3 regions of the Sporosarcina sp. FSL K6-1508 genome follow, and region 3 is predicted to be linked to each of the others. Evidence: riboswitches for the same ligand, from Rfam matches in the RefSeq annotation. Region 3 holds a riboswitch; each other region holds the start of a gene.
The links. Region 3 has a riboswitch for S-adenosylmethionine ahead of MKZ11_RS07255 (methionine biosynthesis PLP-dependent protein). Riboswitches for the same ligand answer to the same signal wherever they lie in the genome.

Region 1 (3,238 bases), 450 kb from region 3:
GTTTTATGGTTTACAGGCAAAGCCTGACGTTACTGCTATAAAATTATCTTTTGTCAAATTTCCTTACCGCGAAATCCCCGATGAATTGGATTACGAATACGATAATTAAAATAAAGATTGTTGCAACAAGTGTAACGTCCTCGCGGCTACGCTGGAATCCATCTAAGTACGCGAGTGTCCCAAGACCGCCTGCGCCAATAATCCCCGCCATAGCGGTGTACCCGACGAGTGCAATCGCTGTTACGGTAATTCCCGAAATAAGTGCAGGCATCGATTCGGGTAAAAGAACTTTAAAAATAATCGTTCTCGTTTTTGCTCCCATTGACTTCGAAGCTTCAATTACACCTTTATCAATTTCCTGTAAGGCAATCAGCACCATTCTTGCATAAAACGGAGCCGCCCCAATTATTAGTGCCGGCATCGCAGCATCCGGTCCGCGGATTGTGCCAAGAAGAAATTTCGTAAACGGAATAAGCAAAATGATTAATATGATAAACGGGATTGACCTAAAGACATTGACGAATGCCCCTGAAATCATATTTACAAACTTATTCGACCACAGTTGACCGGGACTTGATAGGAAGAGTAAAATCCCGAGTGCTAGTCCAATAACTAATGTGAACAATGTAGAGATTGCTGTCATATAGAGTGTTTCCACTGTCGCTTCCCACATCTTAGCCCAGTCAACATTCGGAAAAAGGTTTTCAATCATTACCGATCACCTCCGTCTGAACATCATTTTCATTGAGATAATGAATTGCTTCCTCAATAATTGTGGAATCTCCAAGGAGCTGAAGTATGAGTGTGCCGTATGCCCCACCATGCGTATGGGAAATGTTCCCTTGCACGATATTCACGTCGACACTGAATTTCCGGATAAGACTTGCGAGCACAGGTTGCTCTGTCCGGTCACCTACAAATAAGAGCTTGATAAGCGTACCGGTAGGGAATTCTTCCTTAATATGCGCCATTGCCTGCTTCGCTTCAGCTGGCTCAGTTACTTGAGAGACAAAACGCTTCGTAATAGACTCTTTCGGCGATTGGAACACATCGAGCACATTCCCCATCTCGACAACCTTCCCTGCTTCCATTACCGCGACTCTGTGGCAAATTTTGCGAATAACATGCATTTCGTGTGTGATAAGGACAATCGTCAGCCCAAGTCTTTCATTAATGCCCGTCAGAAGATCAAGTATCGAATCCGTCGTTTCCGGATCAAGGGCTGAAGTCGCTTCATCACAGAGAAGTACTTCCGGATCGTTTGCAAGCGCCCGGGCGATGCCGACACGTTGCTTCTGTCCTCCAGACAATTCAGATGGATATGCGTTTTCCCGACCACTTAATCCAACCAGTTCAATCAGTTCTGCCACTTTCTTGTCTCGCGTAGCTTTTCGTACGCCCGCGATTTCAAGTGGAAAAGCAATATTGTCCTTCACTGTCCGCGACCATAACAAGTTGAAATGTTGGAAAATCATACTTACTTTTTGACGCGCTTCTCTTAGTTCTTTTCCTCTGATTGCGGATATTTCTAAACCACCTATTTTCACACTACCTGATGTCGGCTTTTCAAGCCCGTTCAACAGGCGAATTAATGTACTTTTTCCTGCTCCGCTGTATCCGATTATGCCAAAAATTTCGCCATCGGCAATTTCAAGTGAGACATTTTCGACCGCTGAAATACTGGCTGGTCCTACACCGAACCGTTTATTGATTTCTGTTAAATGAATCATCTATTTCACCTCTGAGTATTTATCTATATAAATTGGAATTTAGAATTCCTTCAAATCCGCTTCGGCGCTCGGGGATGCCTCCCGCCATAAGCGAGGGTACTGAAAAAGTACGATTTCCTTCAATCCCGTTGATTTCCGTTCCGAGCGGACGCTTTCCGCGGGCACGGCTTCAGCCTCCTCGTCACTGCGTTCCTGCGGGGTCTTCAGCTCGTGCTGTTCCCGCTGGAGTCGCCGCTCTCCACTACAATCAACTAGTTCTTACTGAAAAAAGAACTTTTTCAGTGGCTTCCCATAAGCCAGACAGCTTCGCCGTCAGTCTTATGGCTTCGGCTACCCCTTGTAAGGCGCCTACGCTCAATAACTATCCGGTAGTTCACCGCTTAGTGACAATAAGGCTACATTTCATTAGAATACAAAAAAGCCTTCCTGCAGACGGGCAGAAAGGCTTTACGCTATCATAAAATAAACGTTTGTCCGATCTCTCATCTCTCAAAGTATGCACTTTGTGTGATTTGGCACCATTTCACTTTCGTGACGGTTGCCGGGCTTCGCAGGGCACTATCCCTCCACCTCTCTTAATAAGAGCGACCTATTCAGTTGAATGTTAAATCGAATTATATCAAATTAGCATATTGTTTGTCAATCAATCTTTTCAAGCAGATACGGAACCGACTGAAAGGCATAGATTTTATGGGTTAATACGCCCTCCTTCTGTATTAGAAGGCAAGGAACACTTTCAATTTCATAGTCAATTGCAATATTTTGGACGTAATTCAAATCTGCTTTCCCGATTGGTATTTCTGGTCTCATTACAGTGATGATCTCCATCATTTTAGATGCAACCGCACATGTGCCGCACATCGGTGTATATAAATAAAACGCTGCTACCGGAGACTCTTTTAAGGCTATCTCCCACTGTTCGCGTGTCCATGTCTCCATTGATCCTACATCCTTTAAAGTAGATATTCAGGCCGGATTTTGAAATCCGCCTCTTGAAGTATTTTGGCTAGCACTTTATACGGAGTTGTCTCCACTTCTCGGTATACCTTTTCTGTATATAGATGGATTGCTGCCGGGAAATCTCTCTTAAATAAAATACGGGTCTTCTCGCCATCTTCATCCGCATCGACAAAGACGTATAGTTCCTGTTCTTCGTAGGGTGCAAGTAACTCTTCAAGCCGGTAAGGGCTAACTGTACCGTTCGTACAAATAATTTCGACAGGATCAGCAAGTATGCGCACTAAACGTTTTCTATCCGAACCGCCCTCTACTATGATGACTTTTTCATCCGACAAAAGAGTTCCCCCTTTGCTAATACACTAGTAAGATGCAAAAAACGCCGGAATTATTCCGGCGCTCAGTTAAATCAAATACGCCTCGGCGTATTTGCGCCCAGATTTTGAATTGAGCTTGCTCAATTCACTCCTTTCAAAATCTGTGGCATCCGCCGGAGGCTTAGGGCCAACAGGACGTTGGTTACTCAGACGTTGCCGCAGGACGCGGCGATT
Region 2 (3,238 bases), 2.1 Mb from region 3:
TTTCTGAAGATGTTTTTACGATTAAAGGTTTTTGGGCTAATAAAGTGACACGAGTCTTGCTGGTTATCGTTCTGACTAACTTGGGGGGGACACTGGGGACATTCCTAGGGGGAGCCGACGTCATCCGTGTATTCTTTGAAAACTTAAAGTGAAATCAATTGTTAAGCATTTTCATATAAATGATTTATAGTCATAATGGGGTGGGGGCTGGATGAATCGAATCATTTTTAGTTTGTTAGTGATTTTGACGACTGGATTAATGGGTTCTTCTTTTACAATAGGGAAGTTAGGGTTAGCCTATTCATCTCCTCTCCTATTAGTCGCTATGCGTTTTACGCTTGCAGGGCTTATTATGGCTACGATCGTTAAAATCTTAAACAAGCGACATCCGGTAAAGGTAATCGATTGGGTGTGGCTTGTTCTAATTGGACTTTTTCAAACGGCTTTTGTGATGGGCTGTATATTCATGGCACTACGTACGATCACTTCTGGAGAGACGTCTATCCTAACATTTATGAATCCTTTACTCGTCGTAGTTTTTGGAACGCTTTTTTTAAAATCCCGTTACCGTATTCAGCAATGGATAGGTGTACTGCTAGGTTTTATCGGGGTTTTTCTCACGTTGGGTTCACATCTTGACTTTAGAATCGGTACCATATTAGGGGTTTTGTCGGCAGTTTCATGGGCGATTGCTACGCTTTTGATAAAAATACATGGTTTTAAATTTGATACATATGTAATGACAGCCTATCAAATGCTTTTTGGCGGATTAATTCTCTTTCTGGGAAGTTTACTATTGGAAGAGTCTTTTTTCAGAATGACTACTCAATCCATCCTGATTTTGTTATGGCTTACCATTGCGGCCTCAATTATTCAGTTTTCTGTTTGGTTTTATCTTCTTCAGAGAGGAAATCAAGAACGAACGAGTGCATTCCTTTTTTTAGCGCCATTCTTCGGTGTACTAACAGGATGGTGTTTGCTCCATGAAAGACTAACCTGGTCTACTCTTTTTGGTGGATTACTAATCTTTAAAGGAATATTTCTTGTTAATTGGAAAAATGATTGTGAAAAGGAAATGGAGAAAACTAATGAGAGCAATGGAAGGAGAAGTTAGAGTTGAACTATAAGTTTTCAAGAACGCCGAAAAGTAGTTTAACGTGCCTTTTTGTTTATGTGCGAGACATTAGTGTTTAAACCCTACTAAACTGATGTGAATAAAATTAAAAACTGATAAATCATTGACTTTGGAATTTCGATGATGTAATATTGATCTCAACTTCATAGTGTATTTCTTATCAAGAGAGGTTGAGGGACTGGCCCGAAGAAGCCTCGGCAACAGACTGTTTTGTACTGTGCCAATTCCAGTAAGCGAAAGTTTAGCAGATAAGAAGAGATAGTTATTCGATATCATCAACCTCTTCTTGCCCTAATTGAAGAGGCTTTTTTATTGTTTAGCGTATGGTGAAATCTCATTTTTCTTTTTCTGGTCTCCAGCGCTATTCTTGTTTTTACCAATTAAATATATGCTAATTAGTCAACTAAAGGCATCTTTCTAATCGATTTTTCGAATCGACTAAAAAGATGTTTTTTGTATTTGAAAATTGATTCAGAGCAAATGAATTTAGGAGGAGAAAAAATGACAAAAGCTAAAAATATCGTATGGCATGAATCAGAGGTTACGAAAAGGGATCGCCAAGAAGCAAAAGGTCATAAAAGTGCAATTCTTTGGTTTACAGGATTATCGGGTTCCGGAAAATCGACGATTTCAGCGGCGTTAGAAACAGCTTTACATTCAAAGGGTGTTCACACTTATCGACTAGATGGAGATAACGTCAGACACGGTTTAAATAAGAATCTTGGGTTTAGTCCAGATGATCGATCCGAAAATATTCGCAGAATTGGTGAAGTTGCAAAACTAATGGTTGATGCTGGCCTGTTCACATTGACCGCATTCATTTCCCCTTACCAAGAAGATCGTGATCAAGTGCGGGAAATTGTCGATGCTGATGAATTCATTGAAGTATATGTAAAGGCCAGTTTAGAAACCTGCGAAGAACGCGATCCAAAGGGATTGTACAAAAAAGCAAGATTGGGTGAAATTAAAGACTTTACAGGAATTGATGCTCCTTATGAAGAACCTGTTAATGCGGAAATATCCATCGATACCAATCAGTTAAGTATTGAAGAATCGGTCGAAGTCATCATTTCTTATTTAAAAGAAAATAACTATATCAAAAAAAGTCAATAATCACGTAACATTCTAGTTCACTTGGAATAGAATGACTTAAAACCTACTTGACACATAGGAATAATAAAGTTAGTATAAACGCTAATCACTAGCCGACTGGAAACCCAGAAGCTGATGGACAATTGGGTATATGGGAACAATGCGCTGACTAAAAAATTAGAGGCGACTTTAATCAGTAGGAGATTAAAGTCGTCTTTTTATAAAAGATAGGAAGGAGAGTTAATTTGGTGAAGAAAACGTACGATTCCTGGATTGAGTCTGAAGATGTTTTTTTACTTGACGACGAAGCGAAGGGTGCGCTAAACGTCTTGCGATGGGCTTATAAAGAATATGACGATGAACTTGTTTATGCGTGCAGCTTCGGGGTTGAAGGGATTGTAATGATTGACTTAATCTCGCAAATAAAATCAACCGCTAAAGTGGTATTTCTAGATACAGGACTTCATTTTAAAGAAACCTATGCCCTAATTGATAAAGTCAAACAACTCTATCCTCAGTTGAAAATTGAATTGAAAAAGCCGATTTTAACGGTTGAAGAACAAGCTGATGAGTATGGCGCTGAACTTTGGGCGAGACAGCCGGATCAGTGTTGTCATATGAGGAAAGTAATTCCGCTTCGGGAAACACTAAGTAATGCGACTGCTTGGCTGTCCGGATTAAGACGTGAACAATCACCATCTAGAAGTCTGACAAACTTCGTGAATAAGGATGAAACATTTCAATCAGTTAAAATTTGCCCGCTAATTCATTGGTCGTGGACGGATATTTGGGATTATGTTGATAAACATGAACTGCCCTATAATCCACTTCATGATCAAGGCTATCCGAGTATCGGCTGTGCACCCTGTACAATACAAGGCGATACTACGACAGGGTCAAGGTCAGGCCGCTGGGCAAATCAAACGAAAACAGAGTGTGGATTGCATAAAAAGTTAACTTAAATGGAGGAATTTACATGAGCTTGAGTCAACCGCATGGCGGCATATTAAT
Region 3 (3,238 bases):
TTCTAATCGCTCTTCATTCAAACTCATGGCACTAGCACCTCACTTTTCAAAGTTGCAAATACTTGCTTCAAATCTGCAATCAAATCATCCGCTTCTTCTACTCCAACAGAAAAACGTAAAAGCCGGTCGCAGACACCTCGACGTATCCGTTCTTCTCTCGGGATATCTGCATGTGTTTGCGTTGCTGGATAAGTTATAAAACTTTCCACCCCGCCCAGACTTTCCGCAAATGTAATGAGTTGCAGATTTTCAAGAAACGGTCCGACCGATTGACTGTCATTTAATCGAAATGAGAGCATACCACCTTTGCCTGGATAGAGAACGTCTGCTACAAGCGGTTCATCTTTCAAAAAGTCTACGATTACTTTTGCATTTGCATCATGCTGTTTCATCCTTAAATGCAGTGTTTTCAACCCCCTGATTATTAACCAAGAATCAGAAGGGGAAAGGACCGCGCCGATTGCGTTATGGTTGGCAGCCAATTTTTCGCAAAGTTTCTCGCCTTTTGCTATGACAAGACCAGCGAGAACATCATTATGCCCGCCGATATATTTCGTTGCGCTATGCATGACAATATCGGCGCCTAGTTCGATTGGTCTTTGGAAATAGGGCGTTAAAAACGTGTTGTCGACAATTAACAGTAAATCATGTTTTTTTGCGAGTTCGGCATACTGAAGAATATCGAATTCTTGCATTAATGGATTCGTAGGTGTTTCGATGAAGAGTGCCTTCGTCTTCGGCGAAATCAACTTCTCGGTTTCATTTACATCAGTAAAATCCGTGTACAACGTGTGGATTGAATAGACATCAGAATACTGTTCGAGTAAGCGGTATGTGCCGCCGTAAATATCTTCTGGAACAATTAATTCATCACCGGGACGAAACAGGGTAAGGATTAACTGAATCGCCGCCATGCCGGAACTGCAAGCGAAACCACCATCTCCACCCTCCAAGTTAGCAATGCCTTTTTCTAAAATGGAACGGGTCGGATTTTTTGTTCTTGTATAGTCGTAGCCAGTCGATTGGCCGAGACCCTTATGCTTGTATGCAGTTGATAAATAAATCGGCGGATTGACAGCACCTGTTTTCGAATCACTGTTATTGCCTAATTGCACTAGAATTGTTTCCAAACTTCTTTTTGTCATTATAGTCACCCTTTTCTTTGAAATAAAAAAAGAGACCCTCTGTAAGAAGAGGGTCCCCGAAATATCGCAGACAATCTTCTTATCTTCTAGGGAAATGGACACCTAAAGGAATTAGCACCGTACCTGAACAGGTTGGTTGCTGAGACGTCATTGGGCCATTCCCTCGGTCTCTCTTGATAAGAATAAAATATGAAATTATGTGAAAAAACAATTTCCATAACTTTAGCACGCTATGGAAAATAAAACAAGGGGTAGATTGTTAATGCTTCTCCCTGAGTTGTTGCATACGTTGGTTGAATAAACTGGGATATGATAAAAATCCAAGTAATGCGCTTGTCACTGCCGCTGTCGTCAATAATAGGAAGATAATGAGCAACTGGAATTGAACCGCTTGAATGGGGTCGGCGCCTGCGATAATTTGACCGCTCATCATGCCGGGTAACTGGACTAAGCCCATTGTCTTCTGACTTTCGATAGTTGGGATCATACTTGCCTTAATCGCATTGATGAGCTGCCTATGGATTGCTTGTTTTGGCGTTCCGCCGAGTGAAAGGATAAGTTCTGTTTCGTCACGATAGGTTTCGACCTCGGCTGTAAATCGATTTAGAAAGAGAATCGAGAGAACCATTGAGTTACCAATGACCATACCGCTGATTGAAATGATATATTGCGCGGTTGGCGGCACAATCTGGAAGCCTAGTAAAATGCTTTGTGTAAGCACTTCGATAAAAACTAATGTGATTGCGATTTTCCACGTAATTCCCTCGATTGCTTTTCCTTTCTTCCGTGCGTTTTGCGTCGCTGCCGCGATCATTAATGTAACCATCAATCCGATGTACAAAAGATTTTCGGAATCGAAGACGAATTTGAGAATATATCCTACAGCGAGCAACTGGATAATGGATCGGACTGTTGCAATAAGCGTATCTTTTTCCAACCCTAAGCGCAGTGTTTTCGATAGTAGGAGGGGGATGATAACAAAAATAAGTGTGATGGATAACGTCAAATAACTCATTCTTCGCCTCCTTGTACAAACTGCTTCACGAATTCATTTGTCGGCGATTTCAATAAGTCACTTTTGCCCGTTTCAATGACTTTACCGTCCATAAGCACCCAGGTATAATCGCCGATTGATAACGCTTGCTGCAAGTTATGTGTAATCCAAATGATTGTCACGCCGTATTTCCGATTGATTTTAACGATCAACTCTTCAATTTCATGTAATGATGATCGGTCCAAGGCGGAGGTTATTTCATCCAGCAATAGGATTTCAGAGCGATTAATCAGTGTACGGGCGATTGATACTTTCTGCCGTTGTCCACCTGACAAATCATCCGTTTTCCTATGTAAAAACTGTTTATCCAACCCGACGTCTTCCAGAATTTCAACCGCATTCTGTTCAGGCATTTTTTCACCTTGAAGTTCCAAAGGGAGTGCTAAGTTATGGAAGACGGTACCTTTTATCATTGGTGCACTTTGAAGGGCGATTCCGACATGACGGCGGAGTTCAACCGGCTCATATGTGAGAATTGGTTTTTCATGAATATAAATCTCGCCGGAAGTGGGGGATATCAAACCATTACATAATTTGAGCAACGTCGTTTTTCCTGCTCCGGATGGGCCAACAAGCGTAGTGATTTTCCCTTTTGGAAAGGAACCCGTTATGTTTTTTAAAATATGTACATCATCAATGGAATAATTGACGTTATGAAAATGCAAGGCAGGTTCATAAAAATTAGACATTCAATTCGCTCCTACTAACTTCTTATTTATATAGCGTATTTTATCATGCAAGAAAACTCTATTATAGTTCTAAAAAGTGTTTGTTGCTAATCGTTCATTGGTATTTGTCTACCTTTATTCCCCAGAAAGGAAGATTTACTTTTATTGAGGAACAAATGAAACTTGTTAGTGATCAAGATCGTATATGTATTAACTGGAGATGAGAAAATGCCGACATGTAAAAATTGTAACCGCAAATGGAATTGGAAGAATACGTTCATCAAGTTCCTTCGATTTAGCAGTGGAGTGGAGTGCTCGTACTGCGGTGAAAAACAGTTTGTCACTCCCGGTTCTAGAAAGCGTACAGGCCT

Region 1: it holds a riboswitch for S-adenosylmethionine, as region 3 does, so the genes downstream of both, MKZ11_RS09655 (methionine ABC transporter ATP-binding protein) here and MKZ11_RS07255 (methionine biosynthesis PLP-dependent protein) in region 3, are expected to answer to the same signal.
Region 2: it holds a riboswitch for S-adenosylmethionine, as region 3 does, so the genes downstream of both, cysC (adenylyl-sulfate kinase) here and MKZ11_RS07255 (methionine biosynthesis PLP-dependent protein) in region 3, are expected to answer to the same signal.

What each region holds. Positions count from the first base shown of each region.
Region 1 covers NZ_JBBOXF010000001.1:1,926,309-1,929,546, reverse strand. Annotated here, with positions in the region: gene MKZ11_RS09660 (methionine ABC transporter permease) at 44-712, opposite strand; gene MKZ11_RS09655 (methionine ABC transporter ATP-binding protein) at 705-1,730, opposite strand; SAM riboswitch class I at 2,210-2,315, opposite strand; gene MKZ11_RS09650 (thioredoxin family protein) at 2,370-2,669, opposite strand; gene MKZ11_RS09645 (toprim domain-containing protein) at 2,684-3,025, opposite strand.
Region 2 covers NZ_JBBOXF010000001.1:3,528,484-3,531,721, reverse strand. Annotated here, with positions in the region: gene MKZ11_RS17865 (TraB/GumN family protein) at 1-152, shown strand, start outside; gene MKZ11_RS17860 (DMT family transporter) at 212-1,114, shown strand; SAM riboswitch class I at 1,290-1,390, shown strand; gene cysC (adenylyl-sulfate kinase) at 1,637-2,248, shown strand; gene MKZ11_RS17850 (phosphoadenylyl-sulfate reductase) at 2,476-3,189, shown strand; gene sat (sulfate adenylyltransferase) at 3,204-3,238, shown strand, end outside.
Region 3 covers NZ_JBBOXF010000001.1:1,477,283-1,480,520, forward strand. Annotated here, with positions in the region: gene metC (cystathionine beta-lyase) at 1-27, opposite strand, end outside; gene MKZ11_RS07255 (methionine biosynthesis PLP-dependent protein) at 24-1,145, opposite strand; SAM riboswitch class I at 1,222-1,328, opposite strand; gene MKZ11_RS07260 (ABC transporter permease) at 1,405-2,160, opposite strand; gene MKZ11_RS07265 (ABC transporter ATP-binding protein) at 2,157-2,888, opposite strand; gene MKZ11_RS07270 (TIGR04104 family putative zinc finger protein) at 3,057-3,238, shown strand, end outside.